Regions from separate parts of the Faecalibacterium sp. 9 genome, predicted to be linked through region 2. Evidence: riboswitches for the same ligand, from Rfam matches in the RefSeq annotation. Region 2 holds a riboswitch; each other region holds the start of a gene.

The links. Region 2 has a riboswitch for thiamine pyrophosphate ahead of thiD (bifunctional hydroxymethylpyrimidine kinase/phosphomethylpyrimidine kinase). Riboswitches for the same ligand answer to the same signal wherever they lie in the genome.
Region 1: it holds a riboswitch for thiamine pyrophosphate, as region 2 does, so the genes downstream of both, ACKXF9_RS07985 (energy-coupled thiamine transporter ThiT) here and thiD (bifunctional hydroxymethylpyrimidine kinase/phosphomethylpyrimidine kinase) in region 2, are expected to answer to the same signal.
Region 3: it holds a riboswitch for thiamine pyrophosphate, as region 2 does, so the genes downstream of both, thiW (energy coupling factor transporter S component ThiW) here and thiD (bifunctional hydroxymethylpyrimidine kinase/phosphomethylpyrimidine kinase) in region 2, are expected to answer to the same signal.

The regions. Positions count from the first base shown of each region.
Region 1 covers NZ_JBLWGB010000001.1:1,656,281-1,661,787, forward strand. Annotated here, with positions in the region: gene ACKXF9_RS07970 (DNA-3-methyladenine glycosylase family protein) at 1-219, shown strand, start outside; gene bilS (flavodoxin family protein BilS) at 312-803, opposite strand; tRNA gene ACKXF9_RS07980 (tRNA-Ala) at 867-942, opposite strand; gene ACKXF9_RS07985 (energy-coupled thiamine transporter ThiT) at 1,084-1,713, opposite strand; TPP riboswitch at 1,796-1,895, opposite strand; gene ACKXF9_RS07990 (sporulation transcriptional regulator SpoIIID) at 2,006-2,254, shown strand; gene sigG (RNA polymerase sporulation sigma factor SigG) at 2,305-3,072, opposite strand; gene sigK (RNA polymerase sporulation sigma factor SigK) at 3,747-4,460, opposite strand; gene ACKXF9_RS08005 (sigma-E processing peptidase SpoIIGA) at 4,494-5,336, opposite strand.
Region 2 covers NZ_JBLWGB010000002.1:644,076-649,582, forward strand. Annotated here, with positions in the region: gene ACKXF9_RS11945 (chromate transporter) at 1-114, opposite strand, end outside; gene ACKXF9_RS11950 (aspartate dehydrogenase domain-containing protein) at 223-1,023, shown strand; gene ACKXF9_RS11955 (NAD(P)-dependent oxidoreductase) at 1,039-1,935, shown strand; gene ACKXF9_RS11960 (TIGR00730 family Rossman fold protein) at 1,978-2,514, opposite strand; TPP riboswitch at 2,612-2,714, shown strand; gene thiD (bifunctional hydroxymethylpyrimidine kinase/phosphomethylpyrimidine kinase) at 2,777-3,577, shown strand; gene ACKXF9_RS11970 (TENA/THI-4 family protein) at 3,570-4,247, shown strand; gene trpA (tryptophan synthase subunit alpha) at 4,665-5,438, opposite strand; gene trpB (tryptophan synthase subunit beta) at 5,431-5,507, opposite strand, start outside.
Region 3 covers NZ_JBLWGB010000001.1:1,167,882-1,173,388, reverse strand. Annotated here, with positions in the region: gene thiC (phosphomethylpyrimidine synthase ThiC) at 70-1,380, opposite strand; gene thiE (thiamine phosphate synthase) at 1,722-2,357, opposite strand; gene thiM (hydroxyethylthiazole kinase) at 2,344-3,165, opposite strand; gene thiW (energy coupling factor transporter S component ThiW) at 3,181-3,696, opposite strand; TPP riboswitch at 3,982-4,090, opposite strand; gene ACKXF9_RS05530 (GH36-type glycosyl hydrolase domain-containing protein) at 4,280-5,507, opposite strand, start outside.

The sequences.
Region 1 (5,507 bases), on a different contig from region 2:
CTTTTTGCCCGTTTGATGGAACTGGACGGTGTGGGCAAAAAGGTGGCAAACTGCGTGTGTCTGTTCGGCTATGGCCGTGTGGGCCGTGTGCCGGTGGATGTCTGGATCGAACGGCTCATCCGGGACGAGTTTGCCGGGCAGGACCCGTTCCCGCAGTTCGGGCCGGAAGCAGGCATCGTGCAGCAGTACCTGTTCTTTTATAAAAGAAGCGTGGGATAAGAACCGCGGAGCCGCAGGCAGGAGCGTAGGATCATCCGCTAAGCAAAAAAGGCAACGGCTTCCTCTGTTTGAGGAAAACCGCTGCCTTTTTATCATTTTACCGCCTGCTTTAACCGTTCCAGATCTTCTGCATCCGGGTGAGAAAGGGCGTTGTCAAAATTCTCGATCAGCGCATCCAGATTGGGCAGATGGATCGGCTGCTTTTTCATGCCCTCATACCGCTGGCGTACCGAAAGCGGCATCTTGCCCTGACACATATAACGGCCGAAGACCGTGTTGCTCCTGTCCAGCGAACGCTCCACCTTTTTCAGGATCTTGTTGAAATACTCCTCACTGCCGCCAAAGCCGGCGGTGCCAAAAAGGAAGATACTTTTGCCGTGCAGCTGCTTCAAAAAGTCCAAAGTGCTTTCGTCGGCGTTTCCCTTGTCTGTCCAGAAGCCCACATAGAGGTCGTCCGCTTCCATGGCAGCAGGGTCCGGGGTGCCAAAATAGCAGCAGTTTTCCTGTGGCAGACAGGCGTGCAGCGTGTCTGCCAATAATTTTGTGTTGCCTGTTTTACTGCTGAATACGATCGCGTAGCTCATAGTTTCTCCTTTGGTCGGTAACAACAAAAAACACCACACGTTTCCGTGCGGTGCTTTTCCTTCTGGTGGAGAATACCGGGATCGAACCGGTGACCTCTTGCATGCCATGCAAGCGCTCTCCCAGCTGAGCTAATCCCCCAGATGTTTGTGCCGTGCCTGACGACAGGAGTAATTATACCAGCGCTTTGCCGGATTGTCAACAGCTTTTTTGGGATTTTCTGCAAAAAAATTCCCGCCGGGGAAATGCCCTTCCCGGCGGGAAAAATGACTGCGAAAAAACTTACGCTCTTGCGTTCTGCGGGTCGAAGATCTGCGGTGCGACACGGATCAGGATCACCACAAGGACCGTGGTCAGAATGGCTTCGGGCAGCATGTAAGTGGCGTTGTACAAGGCGCTGTACAGCCAGCACAGACCGTCCACGCTCATGCTGGAGATCCCGGGAAAGCCGATCTCAGTCATCCAGCTGAAAGCGTAGTCGTAGTCCTTCCAGACGATGTAACCGGACAGAAAGCTGCACAAAAAGCGCAGCAGGCACACCACAAAGGCGCTGACACCGACACCCACGGTGCGGTTGTGGAAAGGCTTTGCGATCAGGCAGGCAAAGCCCAGCACCGTGAAGGCCAGAAGGTAGTCCAGCAGCACGCAGCCCACCTGTGCCGTGAGGGTCTGGCAGTATGCCAGATTGCCAAGGCCCTGCACAAGCTGGATCAGGCTGTTGACGAAAGCGGTCATGATGCCCCACTTTGCGCCGTGGCGGTAGCTCATTACCAGAATGGGCACCATGCTGAACAGGGTGATGGAACCGCCGTGGGGCATGAGCGGGATCTGGATCATGCTCAAAACGGTGGACAGGGCGATCATCAGCGCACCCTCCACCAGAATGCGGGTTTTGGAATAGGTTTTGGTCATAGGGATTCCTCTTCTCAGAACGATAGTACACAAAAACAAAATGCGCCCGCTTTCCAGCAGGCGCACGGGGTTTGTGAAAGAACGGACAGTTCTGCAAACTCCCACGCCGGCATTGTCCGGTCAGGTAAAAGGGTACTCCGCAAAACGCAGATCTCAGCCTTTCGGCACCCCTGTTTTTATGTCCATGCAAAAGTATAGCGCGTCCGGCGCAAAAGTCAAGCCCCGGCGGAACATATCTGCCTCGGCCTGTGCATAGGCTGTACCATAAGTTCACAATGGGAGGAGTCTGGATATGAAGGGAGACCCCGAACAGAGGGCGGTACAGCTGGGCGAATATATCGCGGCCAACCGGGCCACAGTGCGTGCGGCGGCAGCGGTGTTCGGGTGCAGCAAGTCCACCGTGCACAAGGATGTTGCGGTGCGGCTGCGGACGCTGCAGCCGGAGCTGTTCCGGCAGGTGCGGGCGGTTCTGGCCTGCAATAAGGCAGAGCGGCATCTGCGCGGCGGTGCGGCCACCCGGCGCAAATACAGCCGCAGATAAAAGACGGCACACTTCCGAACAAAACGGAAGCTGTGCCGCCTTTTTTAGGTTCAGTCCCGGGTGCGGAACTGGCTCAGTGCGCCCTTTTCCAGCCGACTGACCTGTGCCTGACTGATGCCGATCTCCTGCGCCACCTCCATCTGGGTCTTGCCCTGCAGGTAGCGCAGCTCCATGATCTTTTTCTCCCGCGGGGTCAGCCCGGCCACCGTCTGGCGGAACTGCAGCCCGCTGATCCAGCTGTCCTCGCCGTCCGGGTCCCGCACCTGATCGATCACATACATGGCATCGCCGCCGTCGGTGTACACCGGCTCATCCAGACTGATGGGCTCCACCACCGATTCCAGCGCCGCCGTTACTTCCCGGCGGGTGAGCCCGGCGCTCTGGGCAATCTCGTCCATGGTCGGCTCGCGGCCAAGCTGCTTTTCCAGCGTCTCGCGGCTCTGCATGGCCCGGTAGGCGGTATCCCGCAGGCTGCGGCTCACCCGCAGGGCATTGTTGTCCCGCAGAAAGCGCCGGATCTCGCCAATGATCATGGGCACGCCGTAGGTGGAGAAGCGCACCGGCTGGGCGGGGTCAAAATGATCGATGGCCTTGATAAGCCCGATGCACCCCACCTGAAACAGATCGTCCAGATTTTCGCCGCGCTGGGCGAACCGCTGCACCACGCTGAGCACCAGCCGCAGATTGCCCTCCACCATCCGCTCCCGTGCGGCGGCATCGCCGGTGCGCACCCGGGCCAGAAGCTCCCGCTTTTCGGCCTCGGTCAGCACAGGCAACTGGGCCGTGTTCATGCCGCACAGCTCCACTTTGTTGTACATCCAAACGCCCCCGGTCTGTTTTTGTTCTCACCGGGAGTATGGGATGTGCAGCGGCATCGTATGCGTGGAAAAAACTGTGCGCTTTCCCGTTTGGCAGGAAAGCGCGGCAAAATATTGTTTTTTGTGCGGATTTATGATATGCTGTATTTGCGGCGGCAACGCCGCCATCAGGCGCTGTGCCCACAAACGCAGAACGGGTTGCGGCACCCAGCATCCGCTTCGTGTCTTGAGCGGCACTCGCGTCTTGCTGGCCGCGGCCCCAACCTCGCCTCCCTGTTTCCGCCATAGGCGGCGGTCGGCTCCGTTGCAGCTGCTCCTTACCGGTACTTGGGTGCCGGCTAAAGACGATTTTTTCTTGAAAATCTCGTTCTCCCCGGATGCCCAAGGGCGGAAAGGGGGGATGCACCATGACGTTTGAACAGGTCGTGCTTCTGCTCACGCTTCTCGGCGGAGCGATCTACGTTACGTTTGAAATTACATGGACTGTTTCTCACAGTGATGACAAAAAGAAAAAATGACCGCCTTCAGACTCCCAAACCTGAGCGGTCATCTTTTCTTGACTTAATCCGGTAAGGAACTAGCCGTTTGCAGGGCCAGCGCCTTTTGTAGTTTTATTATATGCGAATCAGCGCGGATTGTCAAGCCCGGCGGGCGGCAGTTCGCGTTTTTCCACTTCATTCGCTTTCCAGCTGGGCCTTTAATGTATGGATGATCCGCTTTTCCAGCCGGGAGATATAGCTCTGGCTGATGCCAAGGGCATCGGCGGCTTCCTTCTGGGTACGCTCCACGCCGTCGGCAAGGCCGAAGCGCAGCTCCATGATCTGCCGCTCCCGTGGGGACAGGCTGTCCACGGCACGGCGCAGAATGGCACGCTCGGCGTCCTGTTCCAGCCGCTGGCTGATCTGATCCTCGTCGCTGCCAAGAATGTCCGAGAGCAGCAGCTCGTTGCCGTCGCCGTCCACGTTGAGCGGCTCGTCGATGCTGGCCTCCTGCCGGCGGTTGGAGCTTTTGCGTAAGTACATCAGGATCTCGTTGCCGATGCAGCGGCTGGCGTAGGTGGCCAGCTTGATGCTGCGCTCCGGGGTGAAGGTGTTCACGGCCTTGATGAGCCCGATGGTGCCAATGCTGATCATATCCTCGGCGGGAACCCCGCTGTTTTCGTACTTTTTGGCAAGGTATACCACCAGCCGCAGGTTGTGGGTGATCAGGTCGTCCCGGGCGCAGGCGTCTCCCTCCGCCATGCGGGCCAGAAGGGCTTTTTCCTGCTCCGGGGTCAGGGGCGGCGGCAGACTGGGCGCGCCCGCCAGATAATGGGCACCGCCGCAGTATCGCAGCCGTGCAAGAAGCCGCTGCCAGAACAGCCGGAATGCAGAAATACCATGGAACATGAGATCTCCTCCTGTACATCTATAATATAAGCATCAGCGGATGCCCAGCTGCCCGGCCAGCTCACTGTCAAGCAGTGCGGTCCAGTGCTCCGGGGGCGTTTCCGGGTGGCAGAACGCAGCCAGAAAGCCCTGTACCCGGCGGCTGCCCACGCGCAGGGCTTTGGCTGGGACCGCAGGCAGCACACAGTGTCCGGCAATGGTGGTGCAGGGCACCAGCCGCACCCCCAGCTCCGGCGGCGGTGCCGCGCCGCAGGCAAAGTAGCTGTCCAGAAAGGTCCGCAGCGCCTGCGGCAGGCCGTCGCGCACAGAGGGGTAATGCAGCAGCACCACGGCCCGCCCGCTCAGCGGGTCCTGCACCGAAAAGCCGGTGTCGCACAGCGCCTGCACCGGCAGGGCGGCACTGTCCAGCTCCAGAACGGCGGCGACACTGCGGGGCCCTGCCCGGCCAAAGCAGAACAGCACCACCCGCAGCAGGGCAGATACGGCCCCACAGCACAGCAGCAGCCGCCCCGGAGAAAGGGCAAAGTACACGTAGAGGTTCGCGCTCTGCACGCCGGGCAGCACCGCCGCCCCGCACAGCAGCAGGTTCAGCAGCAGATACCACGCGCACAGCCGGGCAAAGCCGCGCGGGCCGGGCACACCGTAGGCAGCGGCCACAACGGCACCGCAGGTAAAGGCTTTGCAGAGCACTGCCGCCGCGCCGGGCAGCTCCGGCAGCAGGATGCCAAGGGAGGAGGCCGCTGCCGCCGCACTGCCTGCCAGCAGGCGCAGGCCGCTGCACTGCCGTGCACACAGCAGCCCGGTACACAAAAGCAGCATTGCTGCGGCCAGAAAGTTCGTCAGCAGCAGCTCATCCAGATAGATCACAGTTTTCATAGAAAAAGCCCTCACACATTCCAGTATCTTCCAATTACAGAAAAAACCATGTCGATGCGCTGAAAAGCCGGGCTTTTGTAAAGATTTTGAGACCGGATTTTCACAAGTTATCACACTTTTCACATTTTTTTCAAAAAAGTACTTGAATCTTTCTGGAAAGTGTGGTATATT
Region 2 (5,507 bases):
CTTTTTCTCTTCCACAAATTCATTCTGCAGCAAAGCCACCATGGCATAGCCGCCGCCAAACGTGAACGCTCCAATTTTGAAAAACGTCCAGAAAAGCTCCTTTGTTTTCGACATAGCTTTCTCCTTTCTTGCGCCTTATTATATCATTTTTTGTTTTCATATGATATACTTTAATGGAATATGCTGCTTTCTTTGGAAAAAGCAGAAAAAGGAGTTTAGGATATGAAAACAAAATTTGGTATCGTAGGCTGCGGATTTCTGGGCAACATTGTGGCCGATGCATGGAAGAACGGTCTGCTGCCAGACTACGAGCTGGTGGGCGTGACCAGCCGCACCCGTGCTTCGGCAGAAAAGACTGCCGAAACAGTGGGCTGTGCCGTGTGTGACGATGTGGATGCCCTGCTGGCGCTGGAGCCGGAGTACATCGTGGAGACCGCTTCGGTGGAGGCTGTGCGCGCCATGGCTGTGCCTGTTCTGAAAAAAGGCGTGAATCTGGTCATCATTTCCATTGGCGCGTTCGCGGACCTTGCCTTTTATGAGCAGGTCAAGGCCGCTGCCGCAGAGGGTGATGCCAAGGTGCATCTGGCAAGCGGTGCCATCGGCGGCTTTGATGTACTGCAGACCGTCACCCTGATGGCTCAGGCCCAGCAGCTGGCCGAGACCGCAGGCATCGAGACCCACACCGGCGCAAGGGGCTTCCGCAACACGCCCGTATGGGAGGAGCACCTGCTCACCGATACGGAAAAGACCACTGTGTTCACAGGCAATGCCAAGCAGGCCATTGCCACCTTCCCGCGCCGGGTCAACGTAGCCGTGGCCACCTCTCTGGCCACCACCGGCCCGGAGATCACCGGCGTGACCATGCATTCGGTCCCCGGCTGGGTGGGTGACGATCACCGCATCACTGCCGAGATCGAGGGTGTGAAGGCTGTGGTGGACATCTGCTCTTCCACCAGCGCCATTGCTGGCTGGAGTGTGGTTTCCCTGCTGCGCAATCTCGCTTCCCCTGTGTGTTTCTATTAAAAGGAGGATCTGCACATGTTCCATAAACTGGTAGCTATTGAGCCGGTCAGCCTGATCCCCTCCGCTGAGCAGGAACTGCATCAGTATGCAGAAGAGGTGACCCTGTACCGCGATATCCCGGCGGACGATGATGAGATCGTGCGGCGTATCGGAGATGCCGATGCCGTGCTTCTGAGCTATACCTCCCGCATGGGCAAAAGCGTGATCGAGCGCTGCCCGAATATCCGTTACATCGGCATGTGCTGCAGTCTGTATTCGGAAGAGAGCGCCAACGTAGATATCGCCTATGCCCGCACCTGCAGCATCAAAGTGCTGGGCATCCGGGACTACGGCGACCGCGGCGTTGTGGAGTACGTCCTGCACGAGCTCACCGGCATCCTGCACGGTTTTGGGATGCCCATGCTGCGGGACGAGCCGGTGGAGATCACCGGGCTGAAGGTCGGCATCGTCGGGCTGGGTGTGTCCGGCAAAATGATTGCCGATGCGCTGCAGTTCATGGGTGCCGACATTGCCTATTACAGCCGCACCCGCAAGCCCGATGCCGAAGCCTCCGGCATGGCCTACAAGCCGCTGGCACAGCTGCTGACCGAGAGCGAGGTGGTGTTCACCTGCCTGAACAAAAATGTCCTGCTGCTGGGCAAGGACGAATTTGCGCAGCTGGGCGAGGGAAAGGTGCTGTTCAACACCTCCATCGGCCCGGGCTTTGACTCGGCCGCACTGGAAGATTGGCTCACTCTGCCGGGCACCCATTTCTTCTGCGATACCCGCGCCGCTGCAGGCTCGGTGGGCGAGGGCTTTTTTGAACGCGAGAACGTACACTGCGCCAATGTTTCCGCCGGGCGCACCAAGCAGGCCTTTGTGCTGCTGAGCCAGAAGGTGCTGGCAAACCTCCGCACTGCTCTGGGAGAATGATATAAAAAGGGAACGCTTCCCGGCCGTGAGAAGCGTTCCCTTTTAGGCTTTATTCAAAATTGTTGTGATCTCTTCCAGATTCGCCGCAAATCGGATGCCCCGCTGGCGCTGCGGCGTGGAAAGGCCCTTCTCGATCATTTTGTCCAGCAGTGCCTTCAGGCTGTCGTAGTAGCCGTTCAGATTATAAAGGATGCAGGGCGCATCCAGCTGACCCAGCGAGACCCGGGACATCACTTCTGCAATTTCTTCCAGCGTGCCGGTGCCGCCGGGGAATGCGATAAAGGCATCCCCCAGCTCGATCATCTTCGTCTTGCGCTCAGCCATGTCTCTGGTAATGATCAATTCGGTCAGGCCGTCATGCTGCAGCTCCTGCTGAATAAAAAACTGCGGCTCCACACCGGTCACGGTGCCGCCCGCATCCAGTGCGCTCTGCGCCAGCAGGCCCATCAGACCGCTGCGGGAGCCGCCGTATACAAGGTGATGCCCGTTTGCGCCGATCCAGCTGCCCAGCTCCCGGACAGCTGCTGCCAATGCCGGATCGCTGCCTTCATTTGCCCCAAGATAGACTGTAATGTTCATGGTGTTTCCCCTTTTTGTTTTTTCTCATTTTACCACGTTCGCTACGCTTTGCAAGGCCCGGCACTACTTGCAAATAACGCTGCACTGTGGTATGCTTGTGCACAGAAAAGGGAGCTTGCAAAAGCAGGCTGAGAGTGGGCTGTCTGCCCAGACCTGTGACCTGATTTGGATAATGCCAACGTAGGGAGATACCACTGCTTCAGCATGCGGAAATGTCTCCTTGTGGGCATTTCCGCATTTTGATACAAAGGAAGTTATTGCTATGAAAACCGCATTGACCATTGCCGGCAGCGATTCCAGCGGCGGCGCCGGTATTCAGGCCGATATCAAGACCATGACCGCCAACGGCGTGTATGCCATGAGCGCCATCACCGCCCTGACCGCCCAGAATACCACCGGTGTTACCGGCATTTTTGAAGCCACCCCGGAATTTCTGGCGCAGGAGATCGACGCCATTTTTACCGACATCTACCCGGACGCCGTCAAAATTGGCATGGTGTCCTCGGCTGAGCTGATCGGGGTAATTGCCGAAAAGCTGCACACCTACGGCGCAAAGCATATCGTGGTGGACCCCGTGATGGTAGCCACTTCCGGTTCCAAGCTGCTGCGGGATGACGCCGTGCAGGCACTGACCGAAAAGCTGCTGCCCATGGCAGAGGTCGTCACCCCCAATATCCCGGAGGCCGAGATCCTCTCCGGCATGAAGATCACCGACGCGGCAGGCATGGAAGTTGCCGCACAGCGCATCAGTGAAAAATATCACTGCGCCGTGCTGTGCAAGGGCGGCCACCAGATCAATGATGCCGACGACCTGCTGTGGCGGAACGGCTGCGGCAAGTGGTTCCGGGGCAGACGCATTGACAACCCCAATACGCACGGCACCGGCTGCACCCTGTCCAGCGCCATTGCATCCAATCTGGCAAAGGGCTATGATCTGGATGCTTCTGTGGAGCGGGCAAAAGCCTATATTTCCGGCTGTCTTTCTGCCATGCTGGATCTGGGCCATGGCTCCGGCCCCATGAACCACATGTTTGCACTGAAGGGAGAATTTGTTGGTGAGTGAGCAGTCTTTTGTGCAGCAGCTGGTACAGGAAAGCCTGCCCGTGTGGGAGCAGTGCCTGCATTCGGAATTTCTGGAAAGACTTGCGGACGGCACGCTGGACGAAGCCTGCTTTAAGGGCTACATTGTAGAGGACAGCCTTTACCTGCGGGAATATGCCAAGGTGTTCGCATGGGGCATGACCAAGGCGGCAGATATGCAGACCATCCGCACCTACTATTCCCTGCTGTCCTTCGTAAACGAGAGTGAGGACGCCGAACGCCTGCGCTGCCTGAGGCAGTTCGGGCTGACCGATGAGGGCATCCAGAGCCTGCCGCTGCGGCCGGAGAACCGCGCCTATGTGGACTACATGATCGACACCGCCAGAAACAGCGAGGGCGCTGCCGAGTGCATGATGGCCTGCCTGCCCTGCATGCTGAGCTACAGCTGGATCTTTCAGAAGCTGCTGAAAGAGCATCCCGCTGTGCAGGATGCCCCCTATGGTGCGCTGGTAGCAGACTATGCAGGCAGGGACTACGAGGAAGCCTGCCGCGACTGGGCTGCATTTGCAGAAAAGACCTGTGAGGGCCTGAGCCCGGAGCGCCTTGCCCGCTGCCGCGAGATCTTCCATGCCTGCTCTGTGTATGAGCTGGATTTCTGGGCCATGGCGGCTTTGCCCCGCAGTGACCTGTAATGATTCTGAGCATAAAAATGCACCCGGCGTGTGGGCAGGACCACAGCAGCCGGGTGCATTTTCTTTTACGCAGTCAGGCAGACATTAAAAGTCCGACTTCTCGTGATTTTTCGCAAAAGTCGTCCGTAGTGCAAACCACTGCGGGCTTTTTGTTTTTCTGGGAAAGTGTTAAGAAATTAGAGGAGGCATTTCTTATGAAACCATGCTCTCCGCTTCGCTCTGAGCATAAGCAGAGGAATTTATAATTTTATTTGTGGTCTGGAAACAACCGCGGTTGTTTCCAGACCACTTTTTCACGAGAAAGGCCGTTCCGTTCAATGCATTTTGAGCTCCAAAATTTACAGCAAAAAGCGAAGAGGAAACGACCCTCAGTCATTTCCTCTTCGCAAACGGTAAAGTTATATTCTAAGAATATTCTTACCCTCTTACGGCATCCTTCATGCGCTTGACATAGGCACCGATCTGCTCCGGGGCATCCTTGCCGTACTGCTCCAGCAGCTTGATGACGGCGGAACCCACGATCGCACCATCGGCGATGCCCGCCATCTTTGCCGCCTGCTCCGGCGTGGAGATGCCAAAACCGATGGCACAGGGCACTGCGGTGTTTTCCCGCACCACCTTCACGATGGACGCAAGGTCGGTCCGGATCTCGCTGCGGGTACCGGTGACGCCCAGACTGGACACGATATACAAAAATCCCTCGGCTTCTTTGGCGATCATGGCAATGCGGTTTTCAGAGGTAGGGGCGATCATTGAGATCAGGTCCACACCGTACTTATGGCAGGTGGGCGCAAACTCCTCTTTTTCCTCATAGGGCAGGTCGGGCAGGATCAGCCCGTCAATGCCGATCTCCGCGCAGGTAGAGATGAACCGCTCTGCGCCGTAGGAGAACACGACATTTGCATAGGTCATGAACACCATGGGGATCGAAACATCTTTCCGCACCTCGCGGACGAAGTCAAAGATCTTATCCGTGGTGGTCCCCGCTTTCAGGGCGCGGATGTTGGCCCCCTGAATGACCGGGCCCTCGGCGGTGGGGTCCGAGAACGGGATGCCCAGCTCGATGAGGTCGGCGCCGTTTGCCGCCATGGCGCGGACGGCTGCGGCGGTGGTTTCCAGATCCGGATCGCCGCAGGTAATGAACGGAATGAACGCCTTGCCGTTGGCAAAGGCCTTTGCAATGTTACTCATGAAGATCCTCCCCTCTGTAGCGGGCAATGGCGGCGCAGTCCTTATCGCCGCGGCCGGAAATGGTGATGA
Region 3 (5,507 bases), on a different contig from region 2:
AAAAGGGACTGCCGCACGGCTTGTGCAACAGTCCCGGAGGAAGAAGCGCCTTTCAGCGCGGGGAAACGCTTACAGAATGTCGATGTACTCACCGGCCAGCGCCTTGTTCATGCTGCGCACAGCACAGAACTTGCCGCACATGCTGCAGGTGTCACTGTGGTCGTCCTCGGGCAGACGGGCGTCGCGGATGGCCTTGGCGGTCTCCGGGTCCAGTGCGCAGGCGAACTGCGCATCCCAGTCCAGCACGCGGCGGGCATCGCCCATCTTGTCGTCGATGTCCCGGGCGTGGGGGATGCCCTTGGCGATATCGGCAGCGTGGGCAGCGATCTTGGAGGCCACGATGCCCTGCTTCACATCGTCCACGTTGGGCAGAGCCAGATGCTCGGCGGGGGTCACATAGCACAGGAAGGCTGCACCGCTGGCGGCTGCCACGGCACCGCCGATGGCAGCGGTGATGTGGTCGTAACCGGGGGCGATATCGGTGACCAGGGGTCCCAGCACATAGAAGGGTGCGCCCATGCAGATGCTCTTCTGCACCTCCATGTTGGCCGCCACCTGATTCAGGGGCACATGGCCGGGGCCTTCCACCATCACCTGCACGTTGTGTGCCCATGCGCGCTTGGTCAGCTCGCCCAGACGCACCAGCTCCTCGATCTGGCACACGTCGGTGGCGTCAGCCAGACAGCCGGGACGGCAGGCATCGCCCAGCGAGATGGTCACATCGTGCTCGGCGCAGATCTCGCAGATCTCGTCAAAGTGCTCGTAGAAGGGGTTCTCGTTGCCGGTCATGCTCATCCATGCAAACACCAGAGAGCCGCCGCGGCTGACAATGTTCATCTTGCGCTTGTGCTTGCGGATCTGCTCGATGGTCTTGCGGGTGATGCCGCAGTGCAGGGTGACAAAGTCCACGCCGTCCTCTGCGTGCAGACGCACCACATCGATGAAATCCTGTGCAGTCAGCTCTGCCAGATCGCGCTGGTAGTGGATGACCGAATCGTACACCGGCACGGTGCCGATCATCACCGGGCACTCGTGGGTCAGCTTCTGGCGGAAGGGCTGGGTGTTGCCGTGGCTGGACAGGTCCATGATGGCTTCGGCACCCATGTTGACGGCGCTCATCACCTTCTGCATTTCCACATTGTAGTCCTTGCAGTCGCGGGAAACGCCGAGGTTCACGTTGATCTTGGTGCGCAGCATGGAGCCGACGCCCTCGGGGTTCAGGCACTCGTGGTGCTTGTTGGCGGGGATGGCTACCTTGCCCTCAGCGACCCACTGGCGGATCTCCTCGGTGGTGCGGTATTCCTTTTTTGCCACGATCTCCATCTGCGGCGTGATGATGCCCTTGCGGGCGGCATCCATCTGGGTAGTATAAGTCTGCATACGCTCTGTTCCTCCAAATGACAGTTTATCTCTGAACAGCAGGGTGCTGGTCATACATTGATGCGGGGGAGTCTGCGTGCCGGGAGCTTTCTCCTCGGACACGAATCGGGCCATTCCATCGCCCGCCCTACTGCCTGCGGCAGCAGGGTCCCACCCCAGCGGACGGTCCTCGGAGAAACTCCCGACCCGCAGGCAAGGGTGGCAGGCAAGTAGCCGTCATTCAGAAAAAGCAGAACATTCTGGATGCCGGCACCTGCGCAAAATACGCTTTTCATGTTGGTTTTCTCCATGAATTTTATAACGCGGCCCAAGGTGGTGCCCCCGGTTTGCCGCGGGATCGGTCAGATGATCTGCTCGGAAAGCGCCTTCAGCTCCCGGCACTCGGTCTCGATGTCATCTGCTGCAAAGATGGCGCTCACAAGGGCCACACCGTCCACGCCGGTGCCCTTGAGCTGCAGGATGTTCTCCTTGTGGATGCCGCCGATGGCCACCACCGGGATGTCCACGGCGTCACAGATTGCCTTCAGGGTCTCGTGGGGCAGAACGTCCACATCGGTCTTGGTATGAGTGGCAAAGGCCGCACCCACACCAAGGCAGTCTGCGCCATGCTTCACAGCTTCCTGCGCTTCCTCCACGCTGTGGACGGAAACGCCGATCATCATTCCCTCGCCCACACGGGCGCGCACCTGCGCTGCGGCCATATCCTCCTGCCCCACATGCACGCCCTCGGCGTGGCAGCGGATGGCAATGTCCACGTTGTCGTTCACAAAGAACGGCACGCCGTAGCGCTGGCACAGAGCATGGATCTCCACAGCCTCTTTCAGAAAAGCTTCGTCGTCCAGCTCTTTTTCACGCAGCTGCACACAGGTGACACCGCCCTTCAGGGCGCTTTCCACCTGCTCATAGAGGGACTGTTTTCCCACCCATGCGCGGTCGGTGACGGCATACAGAAGCATGTTCTGCTTATCGCACTTCATAGTTTGCTCCTTCTTCCAGCTGTTCCGGGGTCATATTATAAATGGCATCGATGATGTAGCTGCGGTAGGTGGCGTTGCCGTCCTGCGGGGTGAGCCGCTTGTGGGCGATCTCGCCCGCAAGGCCCATGGCGCACACTGCGGCTGCAGCAGCTTCCAGCGGATGGCCGGGGTTGGCGGTAACAAAAGCCGCCGTGAGGGCCGAGAGCTGGCATCCGGTGCCGGTGATGCTGCTCATCATGGGATTGCCGTTGCGGATGACATAGGCTTTTTGCGCATCGGCCACGATGTCGATGGCACCGGTGATGGCAATGACGGCACCGGTCTGAGCCGCAAACTTTTTGGCAAAGGCCACGGCAGAATCCAGATTTTCCTCAGTGACTTTATCAGCCACATCGGCGTCCACGCCCTTGGTTGTGCCCGCGCCGGAGGCCAGCGTTTTGATCTCCGAGATATTGCCGCGGATCACCGCGAACTTCACATCCCGGAGCAGACGGTAGGCCGTATCTGTACGCAGGCGGGATGCACCCGCACCCACCGGGTCCAGCACCACAGGATGGCCCAGCGCGTTAGCCTTTTTGCCCGCCAGCAGCATGCTGGTGATGGTGCGGCTGTTCAGGGTGCCGATGTTGATGTTCAGTCCGCCGCAGATGGTGGTGATGTCCTCCACCTCGGCAGCATCGTCAGCCATGATGGGCGAAGCACCGCAGGCCAGCACCATGTTGGCGCAGTCGTTCACGGTGACGTAGTTGGTAATGTTATGGATGAGCGGGCAGGTGCGGCGCAGGTTCTCGAATTCTGTTTTGAACATTCGGGTGCCCCTCCGTCAGGAAAGACTGTTCTGCATGGAGTGCAGTACGCCGGAGCGCTGCAGGCTGTACACCAGCACGCCCGCAATGATGGAACCCACAGCAGTGGAGATGAGGAAGGGCACGATGTAGGCATAGAACGCGATATCACCGGCGCTCTTGCCCATCAGGAAGATGGCCACCGGGTAGGCGCACAGACCGCCCAGAATGCTGGTACCGAACACCTCGCCCACCATGGTGGCAAAGATGTTCTTGGTCTTAGCGTACACAAGGCCGCACAGCAGGGCACCGAACATGCTGCCGGGGAAGGCCATCAGGCTGCCCAGACCCAGCAGGTTGCGCAGCAGGGAGGCCACAAAGGCCACGCCCACGCCCCACCACGGGCCAAGCAGCACGGCGCAGGTCACGTTGACCATGTGCTGGATGGGTGCGCATTTGCTGCCAAACATGGGGAAGCTGAACACGCTGCCCACCACGCACAAAGCACACAGCATACCGGCCAGCGCCAGCTTTTTCACAGAGAGATTTTTCATAAGGTAAGGCTCCTTTCTCCTGCGGGAGCAGCAAAACCGTACAGCGCCCCCGCAAACAGCCCGTACCGGACGGCACAGGCAAGATCTACAAGCGGTCGAGACTTTCTGGTCTCCTCTCACGCCGGAACACGGCTTCCCATCGCTGACGATTCACGGCACTCAGGGCGCTCCCCCTCAGTCCGCTGCGGCAGTCCCCCCGCAGAAAGGTACAAGGCATCCTCCTCAGAACAGTAAAATAAGCTACAACAAAAAACAGGAGACCCCCTTCTGCGGGGCCTCCTGCAAAAAATCATATGGATGACTTCCTACGGCGGCATTATCCGCATCAGGTAAAAGGGTCGAAGTTCGGATACTTCCTCTCAGCCCGCTGTCACGAGCTCCCCTGTATTTGATTGTGACTGTATTCTACACCCTTTGCACCAAAATTGCAAGAGGGAGGGGAATGATCGTGAATGCGGAGCGCATTTTTGATCGTTATGCCGCCGGATAGTTCACGCCTTTACAGACCAAACCCGCCGTGCAGGGGTCTGCGCAGCGGGTCTGGCTATGAGGAGAATATTATGAAAAAGCAGAGAAAGTCGGTTTAACCCATGGTCACCCGCACCTGCACTGTAGTCCCGGCAGCAGCCAGCGGCAGCACATTGCCCGCGAGGGCTTTGCCGTCCACCGTGATGCTCTGCACACCGTGCTGCACGGCGGCGGTGTTGTCCACTGCAATGTGATACACTGCGCCCCGGTAGCGGCGGGTGACGGTGTAGCCGGTCAGGGTGTGGGGGATGCAGGGGTCTACCCGCAGGCCGTCCAGCGTGGGCTGGATGCCCAAAATGTACTGGCTCACATTGACGAAAGTCCATGCGGCCGTGCCGGTCAGCCAGCTGTTTTTCGCCTCGCCGAAGGTGGGTGCATCCCTGCCCGCCACCATCTGGCTGTAGACGTAGGGTTCGGTGCGGTGGATCTCGGAAATATCCTCGATGTAGGCCGGGCAGGTCTTGCGATACACCTCAAAGGCCCGGTCGCCGTGGCCCAGCACGGTTTCAGCGCAGCTGATCCACGGATTGTTGTGGCAGAAGATGCCTGCGTTCTCCTTGTATCCCGGCGGATAGCTGGAAATTTCGCCCAGATTCAGCTGGTAGCTGGTGTAGGCGGGCTGGTGCAGCACCACGCCGTATGGGGTGTCCAGCCGCTCCTCCACGCTCCGGAGCGCCTGCGCGGCCTGCCCGGTCTCCCTGCCGATGCCTGCCATGACGCACATGCCCTGCGGCTCAATGAAGATCTGTCCCTCGGTGCACTCCCTGCTGCCCACAGGGTTGCCGAAAGCATCGTAGGCACGCCGGAACCATGCGCCGTCCCAGCCTGCGGTCAGGGCCGCCTGCTCCACGGCGTCGATGCTCCGGCGGGCAGCTGCGGCCTCATCGGCAAGCTGCAGGCGGTCGCACAGCTCTGCATACTCGCGCCCGTACTTGACGAACATGCCCGCAATGAACACGCTCTCGGCCACCGGGCCCTCGCTGGGACCGGTGATCTGGAAGCTCTCGCCCGGGTGCTCCGAGAAGCAGTTCAGGTTCAGGCAGTCGTTCCAGTCCGCACGGCCAATAAGCGGCAGGCCGTGGGGGCCAAGATGGGTGCAGGTAAAGCGAAAGCTGCGGCGCAGGTGCTCCATAAGCGGCTGTGCCTTGCGCTCGTCGTTCTCAAAGGGCACCTGTTCTTCCAGAATGGACCAGTCGCCTGTCTCCCGCAGATAGGCGGCGGTGGCGGCAATGAGCCACAGCGGGTCATCGTTGAAGCCGGTGCCCACATCCCGGTTGCCCTTT